DNA from 2 places in the Paenibacillus sp. sg306046 genome. Region 1 is predicted to be linked to the other one. Evidence: a T-box and tRNA genes for the amino acid it is inferred to sense, from the RefSeq annotation. Region 1 holds a T-box; the other holds one or more tRNA genes.
What was found. A T-box is a leader RNA that pairs with one kind of tRNA and senses whether it is charged. The one in region 1 lies ahead of AC6ROY_RS13305 (valine--tRNA ligase), so its partner is inferred to be a tRNA-Val.
Positions count from the first base shown of each region.

Region 2: it has a tRNA-Val gene. The T-box ahead of AC6ROY_RS13305 (valine--tRNA ligase) is inferred to sense a tRNA for this amino acid. The anticodon was not compared.

Region 1 covers NZ_JCAMRT010000011.1:114,169-121,555, forward strand. The annotation lists gene AC6ROY_RS13285 (RluA family pseudouridine synthase) at 1-41, shown strand, start outside; gene AC6ROY_RS13290 (LysM peptidoglycan-binding domain-containing protein) at 150-1,298, shown strand; gene AC6ROY_RS13295 (hypothetical protein) at 1,915-2,169, shown strand; gene AC6ROY_RS13300 (MDR family MFS transporter) at 2,464-3,921, shown strand; T-box leader at 4,376-4,639, shown strand; gene AC6ROY_RS13305 (valine--tRNA ligase) at 4,823-7,387, shown strand, end outside.
Region 2 covers NZ_JCAMRT010000023.1:37,136-44,522, forward strand. The annotation lists gene AC6ROY_RS20555 (pectinesterase family protein) at 1-2,037, shown strand, start outside; partial or broken gene AC6ROY_RS20560 (transposase) at 2,396-3,464, shown strand; gene AC6ROY_RS20565 (hypothetical protein) at 3,925-4,176, shown strand; tRNA gene AC6ROY_RS20570 (tRNA-Val) at 4,363-4,435, opposite strand; gene AC6ROY_RS20575 (hypothetical protein) at 4,780-5,181, opposite strand; gene AC6ROY_RS20580 (hypothetical protein) at 5,243-6,202, shown strand; gene AC6ROY_RS20585 (PilZ domain-containing protein) at 6,185-6,634, opposite strand; gene AC6ROY_RS20590 (hypothetical protein) at 6,755-6,982, opposite strand; gene AC6ROY_RS20595 (DUF1811 family protein) at 7,198-7,387, shown strand, end outside.

The sequences.
Region 1 (7,387 bases):
CTGACGATTTGCTGGCGCTGCGGGCGCGGTTGTCAAAATAGCAGTCATGCTCCTCCCTGAAGTGCCATATACATAGGATAGGACAACGGCGCTCTAGCAGCTTTCTTTTCTATGATTCATGATTGGACGACGAAAGGGAGGACATGACCTTGACAACCCCATCAAATGGATTGCGATTCGATATTTACGAACGGGTTCACGTCAGTGATGAAGTGCTTGGCATCAGACAGCTGGAGGGAATCGAGCTGGTTCCGCATATTCAGGTGCTCACACAAGGGGAACAAGCTGTGCTGCGGGGCAACTTGTTGCTGACCGGGAGCTATGTGGATGAGCAGCAGCGCGAGGGCCAGCGGCTGGAGCATCTGATCCCTGTAGAGATTACATTGCCGATGAACCGTGTAACCCGCGTGGAGGAAATTTCGGTTGAAATCGAAAACTTCGACGTCGATCTGCTTTCGCCTCGCAGCCTGAACATTACCGGCGTGCTTTCGCTGAATGGTCTGGAAATGTCCAGCTTTGTCGATGAGCAGGAAAGCGCCTGGCGCGAGCCGCAGGAAGAGGTTGTATTTGTACACGAAGCTGCGGATTTGCGCCAGGACGCGTACATTGCGGAAGCGCAGAGCAGGCGGCGCGAGGATTCGCAGCTTGGGCAGCGTGAGGAAACGCAGGGGCAGGCGGCTTTTCAGGTGCCGGAGGCGGACCCGGCGAACGAATATGGCAACCGCCACGAGGAGTCGCAGCCGCAGCCGATCGCTGCGGAAGAGACGACGCCGGAGCCGGAGCAAGTCGCGCCTGCTCCGCCTGCGGCGGCTGCACCCGCAGAGAACGCGGCTAATGACTGGCAGCCGCAGCATGAGCCTGAGCCGAACGCTGCCCCGGAGGATGACAAGAAGGAGCTGAAGGTCGGCTTCGGCAGCAAAAAGTCTAAAGGCGCGAAGGAAGAGTCTCCGGCAGCCACGGCGCCTGCCGCTCCGAGCAAAAGCAGCGCGTTCGGGCTGGCTTCCCTGATTAACTACAGCGCGTCCAAGTCCGAGGCGCGAGCCGCCGAGGAAGCCGCACAGGCTCAGGCTGCGGCCGAGGCCGCACAAATCAAGAAGGGCGAGTGGCGTAATCTGCTGCTGGCACGACGCGGCGAACAGCAGGAATTTAAGAAGGTCCGACTTGTCATCGTACAGAAGGAGGACACGCTGGAGACGATCGCCAAGAAATATGAGCTGAATCCGCGTGAAATTATTTTGTACAACCGGCTGGGCGACAGTGAACTGGCTGCCGGCCAGATTGTATATATTCCGCGTTGAACGTGCTGAATAAGGTCAACGCGGTGACGTCTCGGGGGATGCGATGCGTTTGCCGCATATCCCGCGAGCGCAGGCTTTAACCCGGACGGCCTGATTGTGGCTGCTCCGGTTTTTTTTGGCGTTGGGCGAGGGGAGGTCGGCCGCAGCGGTTGCGCTTGCTCAGCAATTGGGATAAACTACCTGTAGCTATTACAGGTGCGAACCCCAAGCGCCCATGAAATTCCCGGGAGATTCGCACCTCAGGCGCAGCAAGGGTTTTGGGCGATTTCGGGCAAAATTAGCTACTGAAAAGAGACCAATTTTGACGATTCGCACTTTTGGGCCTGAGAAGCCTTGCTGGGCAAGGCTTCTCAGGGGGTGCTGTCGCTCCTCGCAGGGGAGCGTGGATTGAAACAACGTCGAAATGCCGCTGATCGAGAATAACATCTGGTCGCTCCTCGCAGGGGAGCGTGGATTGAAATGTCGATTGCGAGGTCGAGACGGGTAAACCTGCCACCGTCGCTCTCCGTAGGGGAGCGTGGATAGAAATAACCAAGACTCCAAATCCGGAGAACCAGGAATAAAGTCGCTCCTCGTAGGGGAGCGTGGATTGAAATCTTGATCTCGGCCTGTTTTATTGCGAGTGGACAAAATCAATTTTACGCTCTTTTACGGTGAAGCGCTTGAAGCAAAATGTTACGGTTACATGGAATTGAATCGGGATGGCAATATGATCGCGCTCTACAATAGGTATGGTGAGGAAATAGACATGTATGGTAGACATGAATTTGTTGTTAAAGTACTGACGCTTGGCAAATTTGATAACGAAGACCGCGACAATTTTTATTCCTTGTTAGAAAGTGATGGTGTGATAATCTGCACGACAGGCTGACGATTCGGTGCCAAGGCGCTACGAAAAGTCGGCCTTTTTAATTTATTTGCCTTGTTGAGTTAAGCGGCACGTTATCATAATCCCCAAAGCTCATCCTGTCAAGAGATAATGTGCAATTGAGCGACATAGCGGGGGATTCCCCCTGATGGTTTCGAAATATGAATGGATTTCCGAGTATGAAGAGCCATTTCGCTTTTTCCAATTCAGCCAGCTTCTTGTAAAATGTTCTCAGGCCGACTGGGCAATATGGGATATACAAACAACAGAACGAAAAGAACATTCGGGGGGGAGAAGATGAACGAGCAGGTTCACGATGCAAGTGGATTTAAGAGAGGGGCGATGTTAGCCGCTCTACTCATCGGTGCATTTGTTGCATTTCTTAACGAAAATTTACTTACCAATGCATTTCCTGGATTGATGCGGGAATTCAACGTTGCTGCTTCGACCATACAATGGTTATCGACGGGTTATATGCTCGTGATCGGCGTACTGGTGCCGGTGACCGCATTGCTGCAGCAATGGTTCACGACTCGCCAGATGTTTATGTCTGCGATGGCGTTATTTTTAGCCGGTACCTGCTTGTGTGCAGTATCCCCTGGATTCGAAATCTTGCTGATGGGCAGGGTTTTTCAGGCTTGCGGGACAGGATTATTGATCCCGTTGATGATGAATACGATTCTTGCCCTCTATCCTCCAGAACGCAGGGGGGCTGCCATGGGTCTCATGGGGCTTGTCATCATGGTCGCCCCTGTCATCGGGCCAGCTTTGTCGGGGTTGGTTATCGATACCTTAGACTGGCGATGGCTGTTCTACATGGTGATTCCTGTCGCATTGTTTTCGATTATTTATGCATTCATTTACTTAAAGAATGTTACAGAAATAACCAAGCCAAGGGTCGATCTTTTGTCCATTGTTATGTCAACCGTCGGGTTTGGTTGTGTTACCTACGGTTTCAGCCAGACTGGTGTCTCGGCTGGTCCCGGGAGCTACAGTTTGATTGCCATAGGCAGCCTTTTCTTGCTCTTGCTTGTATGGAGGCAGTTCAAGATCAAAGAGCCTTTGATTGATCTTTCAGTATTCCGGCATCCCACTTTTTCTTTGGTTGCGGTATTGATAGTAGTCCTGATGATGGTTCTATTCGCCACCACGACATTGCTGCCGATCTATATGCAGGATGTGATGCAGTTGACAGCATTCGCGACAGGTTTACTTCTGATGCCAGGCTGCATTTTAAACGCAATGATGATGCCGGTGACGGGAAAATTATTCGATAAATTCGGGCCGAGATTCGTCATAGTGCCCGGATTGCTCTTGATCGCCATATCGTTATGGCAATTTGCCGGCATCGACAGTGATACTACGAAAGGTTCCGTTCTATTCAATCATGTCCTCTTATTCTTAGGCATATCGTTCGTCGTCATGCCGGCTCAGACAACAGGATTGAATCAACTTCCGCGTCATCTGGTCCCCCATGGCACAGCCATATACAATACGCTCCAACAGATTGCTGGGGGAATTGGCATCGCATTGTTCATCGGCATCATGTCATCCGGAGCCGATCGTTATCTTCACCATTCGCTCGATCCCACTGCAATGCATGAGAAAACACAAAGCATGGTTGCCGGTCTACAAACGGTTTTTTGGATTGAATTTATTCTCGCAATACTTGTTTTGGTGCTGGCTTGGTCTATAAATGGTCGTCTTTGTGTCGATTCTTCTCAAAAGAAAGACCCCAAAAACCTGTTGCCTTAGGGGTCTCAAAACACTTATTCCAAAGCATTCCCTCACCATACCCACAACAAAATTTTTCGCCCTACTTGTGATAGGGTTAACGGGTCTATCGGCGAAAAATCCGCCTAAGTGTGCCGCGCGAAGTACCGTCAGGGTTAATAGATGTTTTTAGAAAATTACAAAATTCTTTGCTGCTTTTCCAAGTCCATTGTTTAGTTAGCCCCCGTTTTCATTTGACAAATCATTGAAATGCAAACACCCCTATTCCAATAAGAAATAGGGAAGCTACTACTTTGCGGGGGGAGGCCGGATGGAACCCCCTCCACTTCGATACAGCAGTACCGATTCGAATGCGGGGATAACTTGAACAGATTTACAGGGAAGCATAGATCAAAAAAGGTCAACAGCACCGCACCGCCCACGCTTATATTGACTCTCACTCCGGGATTGTTTATCATAGAACGCATAAGATGATGCAATAACGTGGAAAGGGAGTAGTAGGCAGCGAACCCTTCAGAGAGTAGAACCGGCTGGAAGCTGAGAGGTTCTGCAGGACGTACCTGTTGAAGTCGCCCCGGAGTTGCCGGATTGAAAGCGCAGCGCTTAGATTCGGCCGGTCACAGCCGTTATCTGTCCAAGAGCCGCATGCACGCAGGTTGACGGGATATGCCCGTTGTTCGTGCTACCTTGTATGCGGAATAAAGGTGGTACCACGGAAGCGTAAGCCTTCGTCCTTTGCGGCGACAGGCTTTTTTTCGTGCAAGTTTTTGGAGGAACAGCGTGGGATGCGGGATAAAGAGTTTTCAGCGAAGCTGAACGATTCACTAGTCGCAAGAAAAGCTGCCGCCCAAACACGTATGTCTCTTTATCGAAAGTGCTTCGATCCGAAGCTTTTCTAATTTTGCCAAAGGAGTGATACAGGATGGAAGAGAACAAACAAACGGCGCCGGAAACGTCCATGCCGACAACGTACGACCCGAAGGAAAGTGAGAAAAAATGGTATGACTTCTGGCTGGAGGGTCAATACTTTCAAGCAGGACAACGGTCGGACGCCGAGCCGTACAGCATCGTGATTCCGCCGCCAAATGTAACGGGCATGCTGCATATCGGCCATGCGCTGGATAGCACGCTGCAGGACATCATGACTCGCTTCAAGCGGATGCAAGGGTATGACGCGCTTTGGCTGCCGGGCACGGACCATGCCGGAATTGCGACCCAGACCCGCGTCGAGCAGAAGCTGCGCGAGGAAGGGCTGACCCGCTACGATCTCGGCCGCGAGAAGTTTCTGGAGAAGGTATGGGAGTGGAAGGACCACTACGCCGAGACGATTCGCGCACAATGGGCCAAGATGGGCTTGTCGCTGGATTATTCCCGCGAGCGGTTCACGCTGGATGAAGGCTTGTCCAAGGCGGTTCGCGAGGTGTTCGTGCGCCGGTATAACGAAGGCTTGATTTATCGCGGCAAACGGATCATTAACTGGGACCCGGCTGCCCGCACGGCGTTGTCGGATATCGAGGTCGAATATAAGGAAGTACAGGGCGCATTGTACCATCTGCAATACCCGGTGAAGGATAGCGACGAGCACATTGTGGTGGCGACGACGCGTCCGGAGACGATGCTCGGAGATACGGCGGTAGCTGTCCATCCGGAGGATGAGCGCTACAAGCATCTGATTGGCAAAACGCTGGTGCTGCCGATCATCGGCCGCGAAATTCCGATCGTGGGCGACGAGTATGTCGAGAAGGAGTTCGGCAGCGGCGCGGTCAAAATTACGCCGGCGCACGATCCGAATGACTTCGAGGTGGGCAGTCGTCATCATTTGCCGCAGGTGCTGGTCATGGACGAATCCGGCAAAATGAACGACCAGGCCGGGCCGTACGAGGGACTCGACCGGTTCGAGTGCCGCAAGCAAATTGTGGCCGATCTCAAGGAGCAGGGCGTGCTGCTCAAAGTCGAGGAGCATGTGCATCAGGTGGGCCACAGTGAGCGCAGCGGAGCTGTCGTAGAGCCGTATTTGTCCACGCAATGGTTCGTAAGCATGAAGCCGCTCGCTCAGCGCGCGGTGGACGTGCAGAAGGCGGGCGAGGGCGTCAACTTTGTGCCGGACCGCTTCGAGAAATCGTATATGCACTGGATGGAAAACATCCGTGACTGGTGTATTTCCCGCCAGCTGTGGTGGGGACATCGTATTCCGGCCTGGTATTGCGACGATTGCGGCGAGCTGACGGTGTCTGTCCACGATGTGACAACGTGCTCGCATTGCTCGGGCGCACAGCTGCGTCAGGACAATGACGTGCTGGATACGTGGTTCAGCTCGGCGCTGTGGCCGTTCACGACGATGGGCTGGCCGGAGGAAAGCGACGATCTGGCGCGTTATTTCCCGAACAGCCTGCTGGTGACCGGGTATGATATCATCGGCTTCTGGGTGTCGCGGATGATTTTCAGCTCGCTGGAATTGACAGGCCAAGTGCCGTTCAAGGATCTGCTGATTCATGGCTTGGTGCGTGACGCCGAAGGGCGCAAAATGTCCAAATCGCTCGGCAACGGCGTCGATCCATTCGAGGTTATCGAGAAATACGGCGCTGACGCGATGCGGTTTATGCTGTCCACCGGCTCGACGCCGGGGCAGGATTTACGGTTCCGTTGGGAGAAGGTCGAGCAGGCGCGTAACTTCGCCAATAAAATCTGGAATGCGTCGCGGTTTGCGCTGATGAATCTGCAAGGCTTCCGCTACGAGGATATCGACCTGAGCGGCAAGCTGGGCACGGCTGACCGCTGGATTTTGCACCGCTTGAACGAAACGATCCGCGATGTGACCCGTCTGATGGATGTGTACGAATTCGGTGAAACCGGACGGCTTCTGTACAATTTCATCTGGGACGATCTGTGCGACTGGTATATCGAGTTCAGCAAGCTGTCGTTGTACGGCAACGACGAGACAGCCAAGAAAACGACGCAATCGGTGCTGGCCTACGTGCTGGATCGCACCCAGCGGCTGCTGCATCCGTTTATGCCGTTTATTAGTGAAGAAATTTGGCAGCATCTCCCGCATGAGGGCGAGACGATCATGCTCGCGGCATGGCCAACGTATGATACGGCGTTTGAAGCGCAGGCAGCGGTACGCGAGATGGAGCTGCTGATGGAAATTATCCGGACGGTCCGCAACATCCGAGCCGAGGTCAACGTGCCGATGAGCAAAAAAATCGAGCTGCAGGTGAAGCCGACCGACGCCGAGGCTCTTGACATTTTACAGCGCAATGAGGAGTATGTGCGGCGCTTCAGCAACACGTCCAGCCTGGTGATCGACGCGGCGCTCGCTGCGCCGGACAAGGCGATGACCGGAATCGTAACCGGAGCGGAGCTGTTCCTGCCGCTGGCGGGATTAATCGACATTGCCCAGGAAATAACGCGCCTGGAGAAGGAACTGAAGACGCTGCATGGCGAAGTGGAGCGCATCGAGAAAAAGCTGTCGAACGAAGGCTTCGTT
Region 2 (7,387 bases), on a different contig from region 1:
GACCGGATGCCAAGGGTTCGTAAAGGTTATGCTCACGTTTACAACACCATGATGGATGCGACGGAGCTGTACAACCTTAAACATGCGTTAACCGATGAAGATGCAGCGTTGAAAGTAGTAAGCAACGGCGCGATTTCCACACAAGGCGCTTCGGTTCTGGTGGAGAACTCCAGCATCAGCGGCATTATCAAACCGTTGTTGAGCGGAAATGGTTCAAGTCCTGCGGGATATATCGGGGCCTTGAATTCCGTATACGAGTTGGGCGGCACCGAAACCGAATTAACGGTAACCGATAGTACCTATGCGGGACTTGTTTTAAATGTAAATGGGTTTAAGACTGCACTACCGTACAGCTATAACGTGTATGATGCCAGGTCATTAGCCTCCTCGGTATTGCCTTACGCAGGAGCGGGCGCGATTTCCATGTCGTCGGTGCAGTGGCAAAAAGCGGTTTATAACAATCTTGCTGTGGAGGATAAAGACGTGCAGGCTCCAGTGTGGGTGTCAGGCCGTCTGACCGCTTCCCAGGTAGCGCAAACCGGATTGACCTTGACCTGGTCCGGCGCAACCGACAACGTTGGGGTGACCGGCTACAACATCTACACCGTAACCGGTGCGACATACACAGAGCTTGCTTCTGTAGGCAACGTGACCGAGTACCGTGTAACCGGCTTGAAGGCAGATACGGGCTATACCTTCAAGGTTCAAGCTGTTGATGCTGCCGGAAACCTGAGTGTGGACGGACCTAGCGTGGCGGTCAAGACGGACCGCGACAACCGGGACGACAGTTCGGGCGGAGGCTCTGCCGGTTCTGCTTCGGGCAGCAGCGGCGAAGCCAATGGCAGTATTGGCGAAGTGGTGAAGGAAGAAGTGAAGGACGGCGTGGTTACTGCGGTGATTGATGCAGCCAAGGTATCCGACCTGCTGGCACAGGCCGCAGCTGATGAAAAAGTATTCAAAGTCGTAGTCAAAGCAGCCGGCCAAGTGGTGAAAGCCGAATTTACAGCCGATGTATTGCAGGCCTTGTCCGGCAAAACCGGCGAAGCCATCTTGCAGATCGAATCTGAAAACGGCACGTACAACCTGCCTGCGAATCTGATCAATGTCCCGGCATTCGCTGCGCAAATGGGTGTCTCGGAAAAAGACATCAAGATCAGTGTGAAGATGGAGAAGGTGCAAGGGGATGCGGCTGAAGGGGTAAATAACGCGGCGTCCAGGCTGGGAGCAAAAATTCTCACAGCGCCGATCGAATTCAGCCTTACGATCGAAGCAAGCAACGGCATGAAACAAGAAATCAGCCAATTCAGCACCTATGTCGGCCGTTCATTCACGCTGCCTAACGCTGTTAATCCTCAGACGGCTGCAGGGGTGCTGTACAACCCTGATACGCAAGACTATACACCGGTACCGACGGTGTTCAATGGCAATGAAGCCACGCTTCTGCGTCAAGGCAACAGCATCTACACCGTTATCGACAATCCGAAGACTTTCGCCGATCTTGCTGGTCACTGGGCGAAAACCGATGTCGAGACGCTAGCCAGCAAATTGATTGTCAACGGCGTATCGGCCTCGCAGTTTGCGCCGAATCAACAAATTACCCGCGCGGAATTTGCGGCACTGCTGGTTCGGGCATTGGGTCTGGATGAAGTGAAGGCGTCCGGATTCAGCGATGTGGCTGTCGCCGACTGGTTCTCTGGAGCCGTGGGAGCGGCTCAGAAAGCAAATCTGATCAGCGGATTTGAGGATGGCAGCTTCCAGCCGAACGCTAACATCACCCGCGAGCAGATGGTGACGATGATCGTCCGGGCGCTGAAGCTTGGCGGCAAAGAGATTCAAGCGAATGCGCAATCGCTGGAGAAATTTGCAGATCATGCAGGTATCTCAAGCTGGTCTAAGGATGCTGCGGCTCAAGCCTTGGCTGCGGGAATCATCCAAGGCACCTCCGATTCGACATTCGCAGCACAAGACCATGCAACACGCGCACAAGCTGCAGTCATGCTGAAGCGCACGCTGCAAACCTTGAAGTTTATGAACTGAATTGAACGAGAATAAGAAGGAACGTCCGCTCCCAGGGGACTGACGTCCTCACGTCAGACAAATTAAACCACCTTCAAAGGAGTCCTGCTACATCATAAGATGTAGGGACAACTTTGGAGGTGGTTTTATGTTGGCGGCAGTGTTAGATGCCTTTTTAGATCAATTTTTGCATATTGTTACAGGCTTGTAGGGGGAGGAGCTAAAGAACTTGGGGGAATGATTTTCTAACGTGTATGTGAAAAGACAACGAAAGCAGTTTATCTCGAAAGGTGGATACTGGATCGTCTACACTAAGTTGGACAGAAAAAAATAAGGGCTTGTAGAATAAACCTATCATGCTAAGGAGCGGATCTCTACAATGCCTAAAAAGCAAAGACGCACGTTTACAACCGAATTCAAAAAGCAGATGGTGCAGCTCTATAAAAATGGCAAGACCAGAGCAGCGATTGTGGAGGAATATGACCTCACAGCTTCTGCTTTAGACCGCTGGATCAGCCAAGCTCAGACAACGGGCTCCTTCAAGGAGAAGGACAATCGCTCGTCAGAAGAAGAGGAGCTGATTGCTTTACGAAAAGAGAATCAGCGTCTGAAGATGGAGATGGATAGTTTAAAGCAAGCCGCGCTGATCATGGGACGAAAGTAGCTATCATCCAAAAAAAACGTGATAATACTCGGTATCAGCAATGTGCTTTCGTCCTGCAAATCTCGAGAAGTACATTTTATTACGAAGGCCAAGAACGAGCCGCTGAAGATGAAGTCACGGAAGCTATTATGGATATCTTTTCAAGAATCGAAAAGCCTACGGCACACGCAAGATTAAAGCGAAGCTTCACGAGCGCGGATTCATCGTCTCTAGACGCCGCATTAGCCGCATCATGAAAGAGAAAGGGCTCGTTTCCACTTACACGGTGGCACAATATAAGCCCCAGAAATCGTCCTGTAACGAAGCGACGACGGCCAATGTTCTGAAGAGAGAGTTTGATCAAACGGAAGCTAAACGCTTCGTCGTCAGTGATTTGACGTATGTGAAAGTCCAGAACCGATGGCATTACATTTGTGTGCTGGTGGCTCTGTTTAATCGAGAAATCATTGACCAGAGTGCAGGTCCGAACAAGGACGCTGCTCTATTTACTCGTGCCTTCGCGACCGTTAAGAGTGATCTACAACAGATTCAGTGGTTTCATACCGACTGTGGTAGCGAGTTCAAAAATCAGAAGATGGACGAGCTCCTGGAGACGTTTGAAATCGGTCGATCACTAAGTATGAAAAGCTGTCCGTACGACAACGCTGTGGCTGAAGCTACCTATAAGATTATGAAAACAGAGTTTGTGAAGCAGATGACCTTCCAGAGCCTTCATCAGCTAGAATTAGAATTATTTGATTACGTCAATTTCGTGAATCATTGTATCAGAATTACTCAATCTCTCAGCAGTGACGGAAAAGGGTTGTTGCCTTATACAAAAACAAGAGCTGGCACCCGATCCATTAATTTGCCGGAAGAAACGATTAATCGCTTAGCCAAACATAAACGAATTATTGATAAAGAAAAAAGGGAAGCAGAGCCAGGAGTGGTTTGTACAGTAAATGGGACACCAACGAACAAGAGCAATATACGTCGTGTATTTAGCCGGAGTTAAGAAAATCAAATTCCATTCCATGAGACATACTCGCTACCTTACTTCTACTTCAAGGTGACAATCCCAAGATTGTTTCCGAACGGCTGGGCCATGCTACAGTAAGACTGGCTCTCGATACTTATAGTTATTTGCTTTCCAGCATGCAGAAGGAAACAGCGAGTAATTTCGGTAAGCTGCTATTCGGTAGATGAGGTATGTTTGTCCATAACGATGTGGTATAATTAATTATCAAAGTAAAGGTTGTGATTCTATGGAAAACAATCAATTGAATCGGATGGAAGAAATGCTCGGAACTTTAATTAAGCTGGTAGGAGAAATGAACGGCCGCGTAAGATCATTAGAAGAAAAATCAGAAAGCGTGGAAAGAAACATTCAACAGATCAAAGAAAACTTCAAAGAACTGATTGAAGGCCAAGAAAGGCAAGATCGTATCTTGGAAATGCTCTCCATCAAATCGATTGAAACGGACTCTTATATTCGCGATTTTAAAAGAAAATTATAAAGAAGCTCACTCAGCATTAGGAGTAAGCTTCTTTATTGGATGCGTATGAGCAGAAAATGACCTTTTATATGCTGAAAAAGCAATCTTGACCAATTCTTGACCACGGGACTGAACGCAGCTTGTATTTGAGCTGAAAGAAACCTCTAAAAAAAGAAAAACCCTTGATTCCTCAAGGTTTTTTCTGTATGACCTGTAGTGGGCTCGAACCACTGACCCCCACCCTGTCAAGATGGTGCTCTCCCAGCTGAGCTAACAAGTCAAGATAAGTATTAATGTATTTCATATAATAACAAGAAAGCTATACCTTGTCAATACATTACAATCATTTTGTCGTTGTTCTGTGATAATGTCATTCCATAACTGTTCTGAGATAATGTCCCTATGGGACAGGAGACAATCAAATTGACTAGCGCAGAGAGGGGCAGCGAAAATTGCTCATCGGAATAGGATAGAAAGCCCGGATGACTCAGTCACAAAGGTAATCATGTTTTTCCTATATATTCATCCATTTTCTTCAAATGGAAGACTCCCCTCCAAGTAGTCGGTTTATTTATTAAACCTGTCTACTTAAAGGGAAGCATATCACAGTGTGAGCGGTCCTTGTTAGTATGCTTTAGGAATGGTGACCGTGAAGCCCCCCCAATGTGGGTGCTCATAATCCATGTGATTTCCATGTTCATCGTAGTGCCCCGGCTCTGCCGCACTCACCCCAAAAACCCTCCAGCCAACGTAACCAGAAAAACAACGAGCACAATGATGCTGCTGATCCGGCTCATCCATATAAATGCGTCGCTGGGCTCCGATTCTCCCTTGACCATCCAGCCATATCGGAGATACCAGCCAAACTTGGGAAATATAATATTTAAAACCGCGATTGCCATAAAGGCAAAATAAAAGAAAAGCATGGTCATCAGCTCCTTCATTTATCATACGGTTCCGTATCGTGTTATGTTTCAATAAAGAAATATTCGCAATGAACGGCTTGCAGTGCGCCGTAGGTTTCATGCTGCCCGGTATGCTATAATAGCTCCAGAACTTATATGGATGATGGGATGGAGGACTTGTGATGAAGGATTGGCAATGGAAATTCCAGCAGTCCCAGCCGCAGCTGTCGACGCAGCCAGAGGCGCAGGAGCTGATGCCGCAGCCGGAGGAGGAGCTGGATTGGGGAGAGCATGAATTCGGAACTCATCGGTATCATGTGCGGAGGCTTGTGCATGATTCGCTTGCGCTGCTGCCGCAGCCGGAGAAAGCGGTTGTACTGGGAGCAGGCAATCATGGGGATGTCGATTTGCCGGAGCTGGCCAAGCATTTCCAGCAGGTGACCGTATTGGATACCGAAGACAATATGCTGGAAGAATGGCTGGAATCGGTAGGAGGTATTGCCCAGCAGCGCTTGCGTTCGCTTACACGCGTGGATTATACGTGCCTCGATCAGCTGTCGTTTTATGAAGAGTTCGAGGAACTGCTGCTGCGTGAGGCGTCGGCTGCGGAGCTTGCGGCTTTTATCCGGGATGCGGTATTCCAGGTCAAGCGCTATGAAGCGGTGCCGCATTTGAAAAAGACGTTTTCGTTCGTTATGTCCTCCGGGGTGCATACGCCTTTGTTTTATCCGGATGCGCTTTTGCAATTTCATCCGCACATGTCCCGGTTCACCGAAGGAGAGGTTCGCAACATCCTCGATGCGCTGGTTTATTTGCGCAATGCGCTGATAGGCAACTACAATAAGCTGCTGTTGTCCTTGCTGAAGCCGGATGGCCGGATTACGGTGTGGACGGATATGATTGTGCTGAATGAAGAACACGGCTGGATTGCGGATGAGCTTTATGAACACAAGACGGATGAAGAACGGACCCGCTTTTTATTCGAGGTATTTGGCAAATACGGGATGGAGGCTGCGGTTGTCGGATTAAAGGACTTGTATGACAAAATAAAGCCCGATCAGCAGCAGTTCAGAAGCTGGATCGGGCAAGCGGATTCGGGAAAACGTTATCTTAGTGTCGGGTTATCAGGCAAGGCACGCTGAGAGCGGGCGGAAGTCCATCTCTTCCTCTGCCGTCAGGAAGCTGCAGCTAGGCATCGGCGTCACCTTGCGCAAACGAATTGCAAATTGGTTAAGCGTGCCGGCCAGCTCCGAAGTGTCGATATCATCCAGCGAAAATTGCAGGCTGTACTCGAAGTGGCCCGGTTCCGGTTGGCAAGCGCGAACGATGACGCCATACGGCCGCAGCTCCTTGCCCAGGCAATTGAATTTGAGCTCAGCAAGTAATCCGAGCTGCTCCGGAAGTGGAGCTTGCGTATAAAAACGTGCGCCTCCCGCACTCAGGTCGATAATGGCGGCTTTATGCAGTTTGACAGTTGTGTCTACCCAATCCGTACCGATAATTTTAAGCTCGGCACCTAGCAATTGGGGCAAGTGAAGTCGGAAAAAGCTTCGTTTATTAGTTTGCTGGCTCATCGAACAAACCTCGCATCCGTAATTGTTAGGAAAATATTAGTACATGACTAACTATAGCCTACTTACGCGCTGATAGCAATCTTTGTCCTTATTTTCACTTAACAATTCAGGAATTCAGGCCTAGTAAAGCGGAAGCTCGATGCAGATGTCGGTATCCTTGCTATGCAAGACGGCGTTGTTGCCAATAATTTCGATGCGGTCGATCACTTGAAGTTCGGACGGAACGGCTGCGGTAGTCAAGGAAGAGTTTCGTTCAAGCACGTTAATTAACTGGGGAATCGCTTTCTGATCGCTGGAGATGAAGCTGACAGGTATTTTCTTGTTCTGAAAGAGAAGTTCCGTAGTCATTGTGGATATACCTCCTTATAATGAATCGGATAAGTCAAGTATAGCACTCTTCTCTGTTAATTTCGACCAAAAAAATGTTACATAAGGTGACATATCTAGCGCGTAAAAAAACGGCAATTCGACACTAGCTATGTGGTTTATACTAGACTTTCGGCAGGACTTTAGATGGATCGGATTGGGCAAAAATACGGCATAGCAGAAGGGGACGGGTTCACATGAAGAAACGGTATGGCGTCATGAACAAAGCAGAGCTGGAGCAGGAGGTTCGTCAAGCGCGCGCGGAGCTGGAGCAGGCCGGATTTGCCAGCCAGCGGGCAGTGGCCGAGCGTAAGCTGTATACGGCGCAAGCTTATTTGCTCGACCCTGCTGAGTTCGGGCCAGGCTTGTATAAGGTTGATGGCGTTC